DNA from 2 places in the Streptomyces sp. NPDC050548 genome. Region 2 is predicted to be linked to the other one. Evidence: riboswitches for the same ligand, from Rfam matches in the RefSeq annotation. Region 2 holds a riboswitch; the other holds the start of a gene.
The links. A riboswitch is a leader RNA that binds a small molecule or an ion and turns the genes downstream of it on or off. The one in region 2 is predicted to bind glycine.
Positions count from the first base shown of each region.

Region 1: linked by a shared signal. The riboswitch ahead of gcvP (aminomethyl-transferring glycine dehydrogenase) and the one ahead of gcvT (glycine cleavage system aminomethyltransferase GcvT) in region 2 are both predicted to bind glycine.

Region 1 covers NZ_JBITGV010000011.1:319,150-326,556, reverse strand. Annotated here, with positions in the region: gene ACIBJH_RS29485 (bifunctional nuclease family protein) at 1-192, shown strand, start outside; gene ACIBJH_RS29480 (MerR family transcriptional regulator) at 409-1,053, shown strand; gene ACIBJH_RS29475 (DNA polymerase IV) at 1,111-2,613, shown strand; gene ACIBJH_RS29470 (PRC-barrel domain-containing protein) at 2,535-2,906, opposite strand; glycine riboswitch at 3,021-3,116, shown strand; gene gcvP (aminomethyl-transferring glycine dehydrogenase) at 3,296-6,181, shown strand; gene ACIBJH_RS29460 (ABC transporter ATP-binding protein) at 6,279-7,331, opposite strand; gene ACIBJH_RS29455 (ABC transporter permease) at 7,328-7,407, opposite strand, start outside.
Region 2 covers NZ_JBITGV010000004.1:140,983-148,389, reverse strand. Annotated here, with positions in the region: gene ACIBJH_RS13865 (ABC transporter substrate-binding protein) at 1-370, opposite strand, end outside; gene ACIBJH_RS13860 (ABC transporter permease) at 424-1,422, opposite strand; gene ACIBJH_RS13855 (enhanced serine sensitivity protein SseB C-terminal domain-containing protein) at 1,766-2,554, opposite strand; gene ACIBJH_RS13850 (enhanced serine sensitivity protein SseB) at 2,706-3,491, opposite strand; gene ACIBJH_RS13845 (AAA family ATPase) at 3,556-4,245, opposite strand; glycine riboswitch at 4,395-4,487, shown strand; gene gcvT (glycine cleavage system aminomethyltransferase GcvT) at 4,640-5,761, shown strand; gene gcvH (glycine cleavage system protein GcvH) at 5,873-6,253, shown strand; gene glyA (serine hydroxymethyltransferase) at 6,268-7,407, shown strand, end outside.

The DNA of each region.
Region 1 (7,407 bases), on a different contig from region 2:
GTCGAGGTGAGCGCCCGCCCGTCCGACGCCATAGCGCTGGCACTGCGTACCGGGACGCCGATCTACGGCAGCGACGGCGTGCTCGACGACGCCGGCATCGCGATCCCGGACGAGCAGGAGGACGAGGTGGAGAAGTTCCGCGAGTTCCTCGACCAGATCTCGCCCGAGGACTTCGGGACCAACAGCCAGTGAGATCGGCGGCCGGCAGAGAAATGCTGGCATTTGCCACCGGCGTGTGAGAGCGTCCTGCGGCCCGCCGCGAGAGCATTCGGCTAGCCTTTCCCCGCGGTGGGGTACGGGAAACCACTCCTAGGGTGATTATCACTCGGCGTGCCTAGCGTGGCGATCGTTGACGCACCCCTGGTGACTGCCTACCGTCGAGAAGGCAGGTCAAGGACGGAGGTCGGCGTGAGAAGCAGCGGCGACGGTACGGCTGGGGGTGCCCCGGAACGCAGTTTCGGGGACAGTGGCCCGTACCCGCTTCATGGCAGTGCGGCCGATCACGCTCCGCATCGACCCACTGCCGTGCCGAGCAGCGGAGGGGCGACGTCCATGGCGTCCGAGCAGATCGGCTACCGGGGCCCTACGGCCTGTGCGGCGGCAGGCATCACCTATCGGCAACTGGACTACTGGGCGCGCACCGGGCTCGTCGAGCCCAGCGTGCGGCCCGCACACGGGTCGGGGACGCAGCGGCTCTACAGCTTCCGGGACGTCGTCGTCCTGAAGATCGTCAAGCGGTTCCTCGACACGGGTGTGTCGCTGCAGAACATCCGCAGCGCCGTTCTGCACCTGCGGGAGTGCGACTTCCGCGATCTGGAGCGCATGACGCTGATGAGCGACGGCGCCACGGTCTACGAGTGCACCTCGCCGGACGAGGTCCACGCCCTGCTCCAGGGCGGCCAGGGCGTCTTCGGGATCGCCGTGGGCGTGGTGTGGCGGGATGTGGAGAGCGCCCTGTCGCAGCTGCACGGGGAGCGCGTCGACACCGGCGAGACCCTCGTCGGAGTCAACCCCGCCGACGAGCTGGCCAGGCGGCGCAACCGGGCCGTCTGAGGGCCCGGCGGGAGCCGTAGCGGGGCATTGTCAGTGGCGTAGGGCAGCATCGGAGATGTGAGAACCGCGCCCACGATCCTGCATCTCGACATGGATGCCTTCTTCGCCTCGGCGGAGCAGGCCTCCAAGCCGAGCCTGCGCGGGAAGGCCGTCGTCGTGGGCGGGCTCGGGCCGCGCGGGGTGGTGGCCACCGCGTCGTACGAGGCACGGGTTTTCGGGGTGAACTCGGCGATGCCCATGGCCCAGGCGCGCAGACTCGCTCCGAACGCCGCGTATCTCGTGCCGCGCTTCGGCTTCTACCGGTCGATCAGCGAGCAGGTGATGGCCTTGCTGCGGGCGCTGTCGCCCCTTGTGGAGCCGCTGAGCCTGGACGAGGCGTTCGTGGACCTGGAGGCCGGAGAGACGGCCTGGGACGCCGAGTCCGCGCGGCGGGCCGGGGAGCGGCTCCGAGCCGACATACGAGCCGTCACGGGGCTCACCGGCTCCGTCGGCCTCGCCGCCTCCAAGATGATCGCGAAGATCGCCTCCGAGCGGGCCAAGCCCGACGGGCTGGTGCTGATCGAGCCCGGCACCGAGCGGGCGTTGCTGGGGCCGCTGTCGGTGCGCACACTGCCGGGGGTCGGACCGGCGACGGGCGACCATCTGCGCCGGGCCGGGATCACCACGGTCGACGAGATCGCCGAGGCGGGCGAGGACGAGCTGGTACGGCTGGTCGGCAAGGCACACGGGCACGCCCTGTACGCCATGGCGCTCGCGCACGACGAGCGGCCCGTGGTGGCCGAGCGGGAGACCAAGTCGGTGTCCGTCGAGGACACCTACGACGTGGACATCCACGACCGGATCCGGGTGGGCCTGGAAGTGCAGCGCCTCGCCGACCGGTGTGTGCGGCGGCTGCGGGGCGCCGGGCTGTCGGGGCGGACCATCGTTCTCAAAGTGCGGCGCTACGACTTCTCGACGCTGACCCGGTCCGAGACACTGCGTGGGCCCACCGACGATCCGGGGGTGGTGCGGGAGGCCGCGGCGCGGTTGCTGGACTCCGTGGACACCACGGGTGGGGTGCGACTGCTCGGGGTGGGAGTCTCCGGGCTCGCCGACTACACGCAGGAGGACCTGTTCGCGCAGGCGGCGGGGGAGCAGGTCGACCTTCTTGAGGAGGAGCACACGGAGGAGGAAGCCGGAGGGGAGGAGTCGGCGCCCGTGGAGCGGCGCTGGCCTGCGGGCCACGATGTGCACCACTCCGGGTTCGGGCACGGGTGGGTGCAGGGCAGCGGGCTGGGGCGGGTCACCGTGCGATTTGAAACGCCGGAGGATGCCGGGCCGGGGCGGGTGCGGACGTTCCGTACCGACGATCCGGAGCTGGAGCAGGCGGAGCCGCTGCCGTTGGTGACGCGGGACGCGAGTGAACTGACCGGAGCATCAGGGCAGTTGGTGGCGCCGCCCCCGGAAGGTCGAAGACCCGCCGTCCCTCCCGCCGCTTCGGCTCAGGTGTCGTCCGAGCCCGCCAGTCTGCCGAAGTCGCGGTCCGGGAAGGAGGGAGGTGGGGCCACGTCGAGGCCGTAGTGGTGGTAGAGCTGGAGTTCCTGGTCGGGGGAGAGGTGGCGGCCCACGCCGAAGTCGGGGGCGTCCTTGATCAGGGAGCGTTCGAAGGGGATGTGCAGGGTCCCCTCGATCAGTTCGCTGGGCTCCAGGGGGACGAAGGCGTCCCTGGAGAACAGGCCGGTGCGTATGGCCGCCCACTCCGGTACACCGGTCGCGTCGTCGAGGTAGACCTCGTCGATCGTGCCGATCTTGGCACCGGTGCGGTCGAACGCCTTGCGGCCGATCAGGTTGCGCGGATCGATATCGGTCTGCACGGGCCCTCCTCCTGGTCGCAACTCATTCGTAAACTCTACAAAAGAGCACAATCGGGCCGGTGGCCACTCGAAAGCTCGGCTTCACCGCTCGCTGGTAGGCTGGCGAACGGCTGCTGACCCCGTGCGGGAGAGTCCTCCAGACTTCATCGGAGGCGCCGAAGGAGCAAATCCTCCCCGGAATCTCTCAGGCTCACGTACCGCACGGACGAGGTCACTCTGGAAAGCAGGGCGGGTGCCGGCGACGGCCCTCGCTCTCACCGACGGTGAAAACCGGTGACCCTCGGGTGGCCGGTGAAGCTCTCAGGTTGAGATGACAGAGGGGGAGGCCGTCCGGGCACCCCACTGTCGTGGTGCCCTCGAAGGTCGTGTCCGACCAGGAGGCCTCCCAAATGACCGCCCCTCGCACTTCGCTCTCCGAGCTCGAACAGGGCATCCCGTTCGAGCAGCGCCACATCGGTCCCGACCAGGAAGCGCGGGCCAAGATGCTCGCGCAGGTCGGCTACGGCTCGCTCGACGAGCTCACCGCCGCCGCGGTCCCCGATGTGATCAAGAACGCCGACTCCCTGGACCTGCCGGGCGCCCGCACCGAGGCCGAGGTACTGGCCGAACTGCGTTCCCTCGCGGACCGCAACGAGGTCCTCGGTTCGATGATCGGCCTCGGGTACTACGGGACCTTCACCCCGCCCGTGATCCTGCGCAATGTCATGGAGAACCCGGCCTGGTACACGGCCTACACGCCGTACCAGCCGGAGATCTCCCAGGGACGGCTCGAAGCCCTCCTCAACTTCCAGACCATGGTCGCCGACCTCACCGGGCTGCCGACCTCCGGCGCCTCCCTGCTCGACGAGGGCACGGCCGCCGCCGAGGCCGTGGCGCTGTCGCGGCGCATGGGCAAGAACAAGAAGGGCCTGTTCCTGGTCGACGCGGACACGCTGCCGCAGACGATCGCCGTGATCGAGACCCGCGCCGAGCCGGCCGGTGTCGAGGTCGTCGTCGCCGACCTCAGCGAGGGCATCCCGGCGGAGATCGCCGAGCGCGAGATCAACGGCGTGCTCGTCCAGTACCCGGGCGCCTCCGGTGCCGTTCGCGACATCAAGCCGCTGATCGAGCAGGCGCACGGGCTCGGGGCGCTCGTCACCGTCGCCGCCGACCTCCTCGCGCTCACGCTCCTCAAGTCACCGGGCGAGCTGGGCGCGGACATCGCGGTCGGTACGACGCAGCGCTTCGGGGTGCCGATGGGCTTCGGCGGGCCGCACGCCGGATACATGGCCGTGCACGAGAAGTTCGCGCGCAGCCTGCCCGGGCGGCTCGTGGGTGTTTCCGTCGACGCCGACGGCCACAAGGCCTACCGCCTCGCCCTCCAGACCCGCGAGCAGCACATCCGCCGCGAGAAGGCCACCAGCAACATCTGCACCGCTCAGGTGCTCCTCGCCGTCATGGCCGGGATGTACGCCGTCTACCACGGGCCCGAGGGGCTCAAGGGCATCGCGCGGCGGACGCACCGGTACGCGACGATCCTGGCCGCCGGGCTCACCGCCGGCGGTGTCGAGGTCGTGCACGGCGGCTACTTCGACACGCTGACCGCGCGCGTCCCCGGCCGGGCCGCCGAGGTCGTCGTCGCCGCCCGCGAGGACGGCGTCAACCTCCACCTCGTGGACGCCGACCGGGTGTCCATCGCCTGCGACGAGACCACCACGCGTGCCCAACTGGCCACCGTATGGACCGCGTTCGGGGTGGACGGTGACGTTGAGGCGCTTGACGCGTCCGCCGAGGACACGCTGCCCGAGGGGCTGCTTCGGAATGACGCGTACCTCACGCACCCCGTGTTCCGGGACCACCGTTCCGAGACCGCGATGCTGCGCTACCTGCGCAAGCTGGCCGACCGGGACTACGCGCTCGACCGGGGCATGATCCCGCTGGGCTCCTGCACGATGAAGCTCAACGCGACCACCGAGATGGAACCGGTCACCTGGCCCGAGTTCGGGCAGCTGCACCCCTTCGCGCCCGCCGAGCAGGCGCAGGGATACCTCACGCTCATCCGGGAGTTGGAGGAGCAGCTTGCCGAGGTCACCGGGTACGACAAGGTGTCGCTGCAGCCCAACGCCGGTTCGCAGGGTGAGTTGGCCGGGCTGCTGGCGGTGCGTGGGTACCACCGGGCCAACGGGGACGAGCAGCGGACCGTGTGTCTGATCCCGTCGTCCGCGCACGGCACGAATGCGGCCAGTGCCGTGATGGCCGGGATGAAGGTCGTCGTCGTGAAGACCGCCGAGGACGGCGAGATCGACGTCGAGGATCTGCGGGCGAAGATCGAGCAGTACCGCGAGGAGTTGGCGGTGCTGATGATCACTTACCCGTCCACGCACGGGGTGTTCGAGGAGCACGTCGCCGACATCTGCGCGCAGGTGCACGAGGCGGGCGGTCAGGTCTACGTCGACGGCGCCAACCTCAACGCCCTTGTGGGGCTTGCCAAGCCGGGGCACTTCGGCGGCGATGTCTCCCACCTGAATCTGCACAAGACGTTCTGCATTCCGCACGGCGGGGGTGGGCCGGGCGTCGGGCCGGTCGGCGTGCGCGCGCACCTGGCGCCGTATCTGCCGAACCATCCGCTTCAGCCTGAGGCCGGTCCTGAGACGGGAGTTGGGCCCATCTCCGCCGCGCCGTGGGGCTCGGCCGGTATTCTGCCGATCTCTTGGGCGTACGTACGGCTCATGGGTGGCGAGGGGCTGAAGCGGGCCACGCAGGTTGCCGTGCTCTCCGCCAACTACATCGCCAAGCGGCTCGAACCGCACTACCCCGTGCTCTACACCGGGCCCGGTGGGCTCGTCGCGCACGAGTGCATCATCGATCTGCGGCCGATCAGCAAGGCGACGGGCGTCAGTGTCGACGACATCGCCAAGCGGCTCATCGACTACGGCTTCCACGCGCCGACGATGTCGTTCCCGGTGGCCGGGACGCTGATGATCGAGCCGACGGAGTCCGAGGACCTGATCGAGCTGGACCGGTTCTGCGAGGCGATGATCGCGATTCGGGGCGAGATCGAGAAGGTCGGGGCGGGGGAGTGGCCGGCTGAGGACAATCCGTTGCGGAACGCGCCGCATACCGCTGCCGCGTTGGGTGGGGAGTGGGGGCACGCTTACTCGCGCGAGGAGGCTGTCTTCCCGGCCGGTGTGTCCGTTGCCGATAAGTACTGGCCGCCGGTACGGCGGATCGACCAGGCCTTTGGTGACCGGAACCTTGTTTGTTCCTGCCCGCCGTTGGATGCGTACGAGGACTGACGTCTTTCGGGTGCGGCGCCGTTGTGGCTGGTCGCGCCCCGTGGCGGAGCCCCAAATCGATACAGCCCCGCGCCCCTAAAAGAAGGGGCGTGGGTGCTCACGTGGGATATGAGTGGGTCTGGGTTGCCTTCACCGCGGCCCAGACCGATGCCCCTTGATGCAGGTTCAGTTCGGCCGCTGCCGGTGTCGTCAGGTCTGCCGCCAGGGGGAGTTCGCCCGTCAGGTCTACGCGGATCTGGTCGCCGTGGGTTTCCAGGCCCGCCACCTCGCAGTGCCAGAGGTTGCGGGCGCTGGCGCCTGTGGGGCGGTCTCGGAAGAGAGTCACCGCGCTTGGTGGGAACGCCACGAAGACCTCGCCGGTCAGGTCCTCCGTGGTGGTGATCGTGGGGCCTGCGTCGAGTGTGACCGTGTGACCCTCGGCGCTGCCCTTGTAGAGGTTGAGGCCGACCAGTTGGGCGATGTAGTCCGTGCGCGGGTGGCGGGCGATGTCGGCGGGGGTGCCCTGCTGGACGATCGTGCCGTGCTCGATCACCACCAGTCGGTCGGCCAACACCATGGCGTCCAGGGGGTCGTGGGTGACCAGGACCGCGACCGCTTCGAACTCGGCCAGGTGGCGGCGGAGTTGGGCCCGTACGTCCAGGCGGGTGCGGGCGTCCAGGGCGGCCAGGGGTTCGTCGAGGAGCAGGAGGCGTGGGCGGGTCGCCAACGCCCTTGCCACGGCCACGCGTTGGGCCTGGCCGCCGGAGAGTCCCCGGGGCTTGGCGCCGGCGTGCTCGGCGAGGCCCAACCGCTCCAGCCACTCGGTGGCGATGGCGCGGGACTCAGCCTTGGTCGCCCCCTGGCAGCGGGGGCCGAAGCCCACGTTGTCGAGGGCGGTGAGGTGCGGGAAGAGGAGGTAGTCCTGGAAGACGACGCCTACCGGGCGGGACTCCGGGGGCGTACGGTCCAACTCCTCGCCGTCCAGCCGTAGATGACCGTCCGTCAGGTCCACCAGGCCGGCCAGGGCTCGCAACGCGGTTGTCTTTCCGGCGCCGTTGGGGCCGAGCAGGGCGACGACGTCACCGGGGGCGGCGGTCAGTTCGACGTCCAGGCGGAAGGCGCCGCGGTCCACGACGAGATGGGTGTCGAGGCCCTTGTCCGGTGTGGTCATGAGGTCGTCATCCAGCGGTCCCGAAGTCCTGCCAGGACCGCGATCGACACGGCCAGCAGGACCAGGCTGAGGGCGA
Region 2 (7,407 bases):
ACGTCCAGGTCTTGCCGCCGTCGCTGGAGACACCCTTGCTCGCGGCGAGGTCCGGGACCAGGGTGTTCCCCTTGGAACCGGGGCCGGGCTCGAACGTCATCAGCGGACGGGCGTACAGCCGGCTGAAGTTGTACATGTAGGCGTAGTACGTGTTGCCCGGGTCGAACGAGTCCGGAACGTCGGACAGTTCGTAGGTGACCGTCCCGCCCTTGTGGGTGGAGGCGTTGACGACGTCCTTGGTCGCTGCGTTGGCCCCAGCCGCCTTCGTCCCACCGTTGTCACTCTTGTTGTCATCGGCCTTGCTGCAACCTGCCACAAGCAGTGTCGCAGAGCCGATGGCCGCAACTGCGGCCAGCGCTGACCTTCGCATGATGGTCTGCTTCCTCCATTGTCGGAAACTTGATGAACTCTCGGGTGCGGGCCCTAGCGGCTGCGGGGGTCGAGAGCGTCGCGGAGACCGTCGCCGAGCAGGTTGAACGCCAGGACGGTCACAAAGATGGCGAGGCCGGGAACGATCATGTACGCGGGGTCGACCTCGTAGTAGGTGACCGCGTCCCGCAACATGCCGCCCCAGGATGCCTGCGGGGGCTGGATACCGACCCCGAGGAAGCTCAGGGACGCCTCGAAGAGGATGTTCGTCGGGATGAGCAGCGTCGAGTAGACGATGATCGGGCCGACGAGGTTGGGCAGCAGCTCCCGGAAGAGGATGTACGGCGCCTTGGCGCCCATGCCCCGGGAGGCGTCCACGAACTCCCGCTCGCGCAGGGCGAGGGTCTGACCGCGGACGATACGGCCCAGGTAGGGCCAGTTGAAGAAGCCGATGACGAAGATCAGCACGCTCAGGTGCAGCGGCAGGCCGTTGAGGCCGAAGGCACCGCCCTGGAGCGTCGCCGAGATGGCGATGGCGAAGAGCAGCAGGGGGAAGGCGAGGAACGTGTCCATCAGCCGGCTGATGATCGAGTCGACCCGGCCGCCGTAGTACCCCGCGACCACGCCGAGGATGGTGCCGATCACGTTCGACAGGATCGTGGCACCGAAGGCCACCACCAGCGACACCCAGGATCCCTCAAGGATGCGAGTGGCGACGTCCCGGCCGAACTGCGGGTCCACACCGAGCGGGTGGTCCCAGCTCATGCCGCCCCAACCGCCCTTGGGCAGCGAGGTGTTGGCGTCGATCAGGTTCTGGTGGAAGGCATCGGGGTCCAGGCCGAACATGGCCTGGATGGGACGGGAGAGTGCCGCGACCAGGATCAGCAGGACGACGATGACGCCGCCGGCGACGGCGACCCTGTCCTTCTTGAACCGGGTCCAGGCGATCTGTCCAAGGGAACGGCCCTCGATCTGCCCCTTCTCGGCGCCGACGAGCACAGCCTCCGGCTGCGCCCCGGCTTCCGCTCCCGTGGTCTCGATCGGTGCGGTCACTGTGACCCGACCCCTCTCGCCGGTGGTTACCGGCTTACGCCTGCCGCGGATTAGCGGCTTTGTCGACTTGCAGTGGACACGGGGTCCTCGACCCTGTGTCTGAGTCGCGAGTCTTCAGCGTGGCTGCGATCACCCGCCAGGTCTGACGGCGAAAGTATGCGCAACCGTGATGCTTAACTAGGGATTCCGTTATCCGAACAGTGGGTAACGCCCCCCGGACGCCGGACACTTGGGACACAGCGGAGAATCGTCGTCTTTCGGGGCACCACACCGCCGTCTACGCGCGGAGAAATGTGCCGTAGACGTAAATCCTGCGGAGAAGCTGGGAAGAGGACTCGCGGGTTCAGTATCCACCACGGGCGGGTGGGTACCCGTACCCGCCCGCCTGGGCGGGCGCCACGTGGGCCTCACGGTCGTAGAACGGGCGGGTGTTCGCCCGCAGCCACAGCGCCACCGGGTCGTAGTCGTCGGACATCGCCACGGTCGACACCGGCAGCCCGTCCGGGACCGCGCCGATGGACTGCTGCATCATCGCGCGCACCGAGTCCACGGCGGGCGGACTGGTGTCGTACACATCCAGACCGATCGCGAGATACGGCGCCCCGAGCGCGGGCTGCACCCAGGCGCGGCGGAGGGTGCGGACCGCCGGGGTACGGTGGGCGTTCTGCGTGAGCAGGCCGTAGAACTGCGGGACCTCGATCGCCGGTTCCGTCAGGCGCAGGGGTCCCGCGGGCTGGCGCTCCAGGCCGGTGGCGATACGGCGCAGGTCCAGCCAGGGGATGCCGAGGCCGCCGCCGGGGGCGTGCGGGTTGAGCCAGAGGCCGAAGTGGTCCGGATAGAGGGTGCGGGCCACGTCCAGGCCGTCGACCACCTCGTAGGAGCGGTTCCAGCCGCTGGCCGACAGCTCCTGGGCGGAGGTGACGCAGGGGGCGTAGCCGTACCCCTCGACGTGCATGTTTCCGTACTGGGCGTCCGGGGAGCCGGACTGGCCGTGCCACAGGAGCATCCAGATCTGGCCGGAGTGGGGGGTCGCGAGGGCGCGCAGGAGCGCCTCGTAGGCGTCGTAGCGCCCGGGCGTCACCTGGCGCAGCATGTGCTCGACCTGGCCGGTCGCGGTGCCGCTGGCGCTCACGTGTACCGCCCCTTCTGGTGGTTGGCCTGCGTTGGGGTCCAGCTTAAGCGCCCAATGGGTCGGGGCTCAGTGTCCGTTGGCGAGTGCGGGTGCGTCGTGGCTTGGCGCGCAGTTCCCCGCGCCCCTGAGGGTGTTGCCCTTGGGGTGTTTGCTAGTGACCCTGTGTATAGAAGGGGCGCACTGTCTGCCTCATCCAGTCCGCCACCGGGTCCTGGGTCACGTCCAGGAGGACCAGGTTTACCGGCCACTTGACCTCGGTCCTGGTGAGGGCTCGGGACAGGGCGCCCATCGGGACCGCCCTCAAGTCGCCCTCCCAGCTGGTCAGTTCCACGCCCACGAACATCACCGGGTCGGCGGTCTCGATCGCGGCCAGGCAGCGGCGGGCCGTGCCGACCACGCCGGTGCCGGCGAACTCCGCGGAGGCCGCGGCCAGGAAGTCGACCGGGTCGTCCTGCCAGTCGGGCTCGAAGAGCCGGACCCGGCCGCCGCTGGTGGGGCCGTCCAGGGCGGTGCGGCCGATGCGGCACAGCTCGGCCACGGCGGGGGGCGGGAGAGGGATGCCCACCACGCCGTCCGGGTTCACCGCGATGCCCACCTGCGGAGGCAGTCCGCGGGCGAACTCCACCGCGGGCGCGATCGTGAACGACAGATGCGAGCCGACGACCTGGCGGAACTGCTCCTCGGAGCTGAAGACCGGGACGAAGGCCTGCCCTTCGATGTCCAGCGTGGGCAGGTCGAGGGGTCCGCTGTGCGGGCCGCCGCCGCTGGGCAGCGGGACCCAGACGAAGCTGCGGGCCAGCACCTCGATGATCCGGCCGCCGGCCGAGGGCAGGCCGAGGGAGACCGAGAGCACCTCCTCCAGCTCGTTGCCGGGCCATCCGCCGTGCGGATGGGGGTGGGGGTACGCCTGACCGGGGAAGTCCGCCGGGAAGTCCATCTACCTACCGCCTGCTGGTGAAACCGCCTGCTGTAAACGTGCTGTGGCAGAAAAGGCTAGCGGCTCAGTCCCCGAAGTCGATCCGGCGCAGCACGTCCGCCGCGTCCCGGTCCAGCAGGACCGCCGAGCCCACGCCGTGCGGCAGGTCGCCGCGCTCCACGGCGCGCAACAGACGGGCGGCGGCCCGGCGGTGGCGCAGGAACGCGTACCGCGAGACGCCCCGGCCGCGCTCGCGCTGGCCGTCGAGCGCGGTGTCCGGGCTGACGTCGAGGAACACCAGGTGCAGGATGCCGCCGCGGCGGCGGGCGGCGCGGGCCAGCCAGCCGCGCACCCAGGTCTGGGTGCCGCAGTCGTGCACGACGGCCCCGGAGGTGGAGCGCAGGGCGCGGTGCAGTCCCGTGTAGTGGGCGAGGCGGACCAGGGGGCGGTAGACCGCGTACGGGAGCAGCCCCGATATACGGGACATCCGGGTATCCCAGCGGTCCCGTGCGTCCTGGCTGTCGACGCGGGCGCCGTCGCCGGTCACCGCGCGCCGCATCAGCGTGGACTTGCCGCTGCCGGGCAGGCCGGTGACCACGACGAGGTCGCGGGGTCCGAAGCGGAGTCCGTGCGGGCTGCGGCCGGCCCGCTCACGGAGGTCGCGGACAACCGGTGCCGGGCGGGCCGGGCATGCCTCTCTGGCCGGGGCCGAGGGCTGCTCGGGCAGTGCTACGGCCGAGGTCGTGGCGTACACCGTGGTCCTTGTCACCGTGATCGTCCTCCCTGCGGGGTCAGGAAAGGTTCTCCCCGACGAACGTAAAGAGAAGGTAATGCACGGTGTCTCGCGGTTCCGTTCGCTTCCGGCCACAGGCCTGTTACAAAGCCTGTGCGATGATGTGCGCGCCTAACTGCATACCGGCCGCTTGAATCCGCGCGGGAGAGTCCCCAGTCACCTGGGGCGCCGAAGGAGCAAGTCCCTCCCTTGAATCTCTCAGGCCCAGTTACCGCGCGGGCGAGGCACATCTGAAAAGCGGACCGCCCGTCCCGGTGGTCCCACCCAAGGTGCAACCCATGACCGTGCGTGTCCCGCGCGGTCATGGCGAACCTCTCAGGTTCCGATGACAGATGGGGAGGAACGACCTCGCCGTCATGCCTTGGGAGACCGACCGATGAGCAGTACCGCCGCCCCCCGTCGTACCGCGCTCGACGCGCTGCACCGCTCGCTCGGTGCGACGATGACCGACTTCGCCGGCTGGGACATGCCGCTGCGCTACGGCTCCGAGCGCGACGAGCACCTCGCCGTCCGCACGAAGGCCGGCCTCTTCGACCTCTCCCACATGGGCGAAATCACGGTCACCGGACCGGAGGCGGCCCAGCTCCTCAACTACGCGCTCGTCGGCAACATCGCCTCCGTGGGCGTCGGCCGCGCCCGCTACACCATGATCTGCCGGGCCGACGGCGGCATCCTGGACGACCTGATCGTCTACCGGCTGGCCGAGACCGCATACATGGTCGTCGCCAACGCGTCGAACGCCCAGATTGTCCTGGACTCGTTGGTCGAGCGCGCCGCCGGCTTCGACGCCGTCGTCCGCGACGACCGTGACGCGTACGCGCTGCTCGCCGTCCAGGGCCCCGAGTCCCCCGGCATCCTCAAGTCACTGACGGACGCCGACCTCGACGGCCTCAAGTACTACGCCGGCCTGCCCGGCACGGTCGCGGGCGTCCCCGCGCTGATCGCGCGCACCGGCTACACCGGCGAGGACGGCTTCGAGCTGTTCGTCGCCCCCGGTGACGCGGAGAAACTGTGGGAGGCGCTGACCGAGGCCGGGGCGCCGGCCGGGCTGATCCCCTGCGGCCTGTCCTGCCGGGACACGCTCCGCCTGGAGGCGGGCATGCCGCTGTACGGCCACGAGCTGTCGACCTCCCTCACCCCCTTCGACGCCGGACTCGGCCGGGTCGTGAAGTTCGAGAAGGACGGCGACTTCGTCGGACGTACGGCCCTGGAGGCCGCCGCCGAACGCGCCGCGGCGCAGCCGCCCCGCGTCCTGGTCGGCCTCGTCGCCGAGGGCCGCCGGGTCCCGCGCGCCGGGTACTCCGTGGTCGCCGACGGCCGGGTGATCGGCGAGATCACCTCCGGCGCGCCCTCCCCCACGCTGGGCAAGCCGATCGCGATGGCCTACGTCGACGCCGCGCACTCCGCGCCGGGCACGACCGGTGTCGGCGTGGACATCCGGGGCAGCCACGAGCCGTACGAGGTCGTGGCGCTGCCGTTCTACAAGCGCCAGAAGTGACAGTCGTCGTAGCGTCGGGTCCGTGACCGGGGCGGATCGTCCCTGCTCGGCCACGCCCTCCGCGTCTCCCCCCTTCACCAGCACTCCCCCGCGTACAGGAGAATTCACGCCATGAGCAACCACCCCCAGAATCTGCGGTACAGCAAGGAACACGAGTGGCTGACGGACGCCGTCGACGGTGTCTCGACGGTCGGCATCACCGAGTTCGCGGCCAACGCGCTCGGCGATGTCGTCTACGCCCAGCTCCCCGAGGTCGGTACGACGGTGACGGCGGGCGAGTCCTGCGGCGAGCTGGAGTCGACCAAGTCGGTGTCGGACCTGTACGCACCGGTCACCGGTGAGGTCGTGGAGATCAACTCGGCCGTCGTGGACGAGCCCGCGCTGGTCAACTCCGAGCCCTTCGAAGGCGGTTGGCTCTTCAAGGTGCGGATCGCGGAAGAGCCCGGCGAGCTGCTCTCCGCCGACGAGTACACCGCTTTCACCGCCGGCTGAGGAGTCGTAGATCCATGTCCGTCCTGAACACGCCCCTGCACGAACTCGACCCGGACATCGCCGCCGCGGTCGACGCCGAGCTGCGCCGTCAGCAGTCCACGCTGGAGATGATCGCCTCGGAGAACTTCGCTCCGGTCGCGGTCATGGAGGCACAGGGCTCCGTCCTGACCAACAAGTACGCCGAGGGGTACCCGGGCCGTCGTTACTACGGCGGCTGCGAGTACGTCGACGTCGCCGAGCAGATCGCGATCGACCGGGTCAAGGAGCTGTTCGGCGCCGAGTACGCCAATGTGCAGCCGCACTCGGGCGCCTCCGCCAACCAGGCCGCCCTGTTCGCGCTGGCCCAGCCCGGCGACACCATCCTCGGCCTCGACCTGGCGCACGGCGGCCACCTCACCCACGGGATGCGGCTGAACTTCTCCGGCAAGCAGTTCAAGGTGGTCGCCTACCACGTGGACGCGCAGACCGGTCTGGTCGACATGGCCGAGCTGGAGAAGCTCGCCAAGGAGCACCGCCCGAAGGTCATCATCGCGGGCTGGTCGGCGTACCCGCGGCAGCTGGACTTCGCCGAGTTCCGCCGGATCGCGGACGAGGTCGAGGCGTATCTGTGGGTCGACATGGCGCACTTCGCCGGGCTGGTGGCGGCCGGCCTCCACCCGAACCCCGTCCCCTACGCGGACGTCGTCACGTCCACCACCCACAAGACGCTGGGCGGCCCGCGCGGCGGGATCATCCTCGCCAAGCAGTCCTTCGCGAAGAAGCTCAACTCCTCCGTCTTCCCCGGCTTCCAGGGCGGTCCGCTGGAGCACGTGATCGCTGCCAAGGCGGTCTCCTTCAAGGTCGCGGCGGGCGAGGACTTCAAGGAGCGCCAGCGGCGTACGGTGGAGGGCGCGCGGCTGCTCGCCGAGCGCCTGGTCCGGGACGACGTGAAGGCCGTAGGGGTCGACGTTCTGTCGGGCGGAACGGACGTGCACCTGGTCCTGGTCGATCTGCGCAACTCCGAGTTGGATGGCCAGCAGGCCGAGGACCGGCTCCACGAGGTCGGCATCACGGTCAACCGCAACGCCGTCCCGAACGACCCGCGGCCCCCGATGGTCACCTCCGGCCTGCGCATCGGCACGCCGGCGCTGGCGACCCGCGGCTTCACGGCCGAG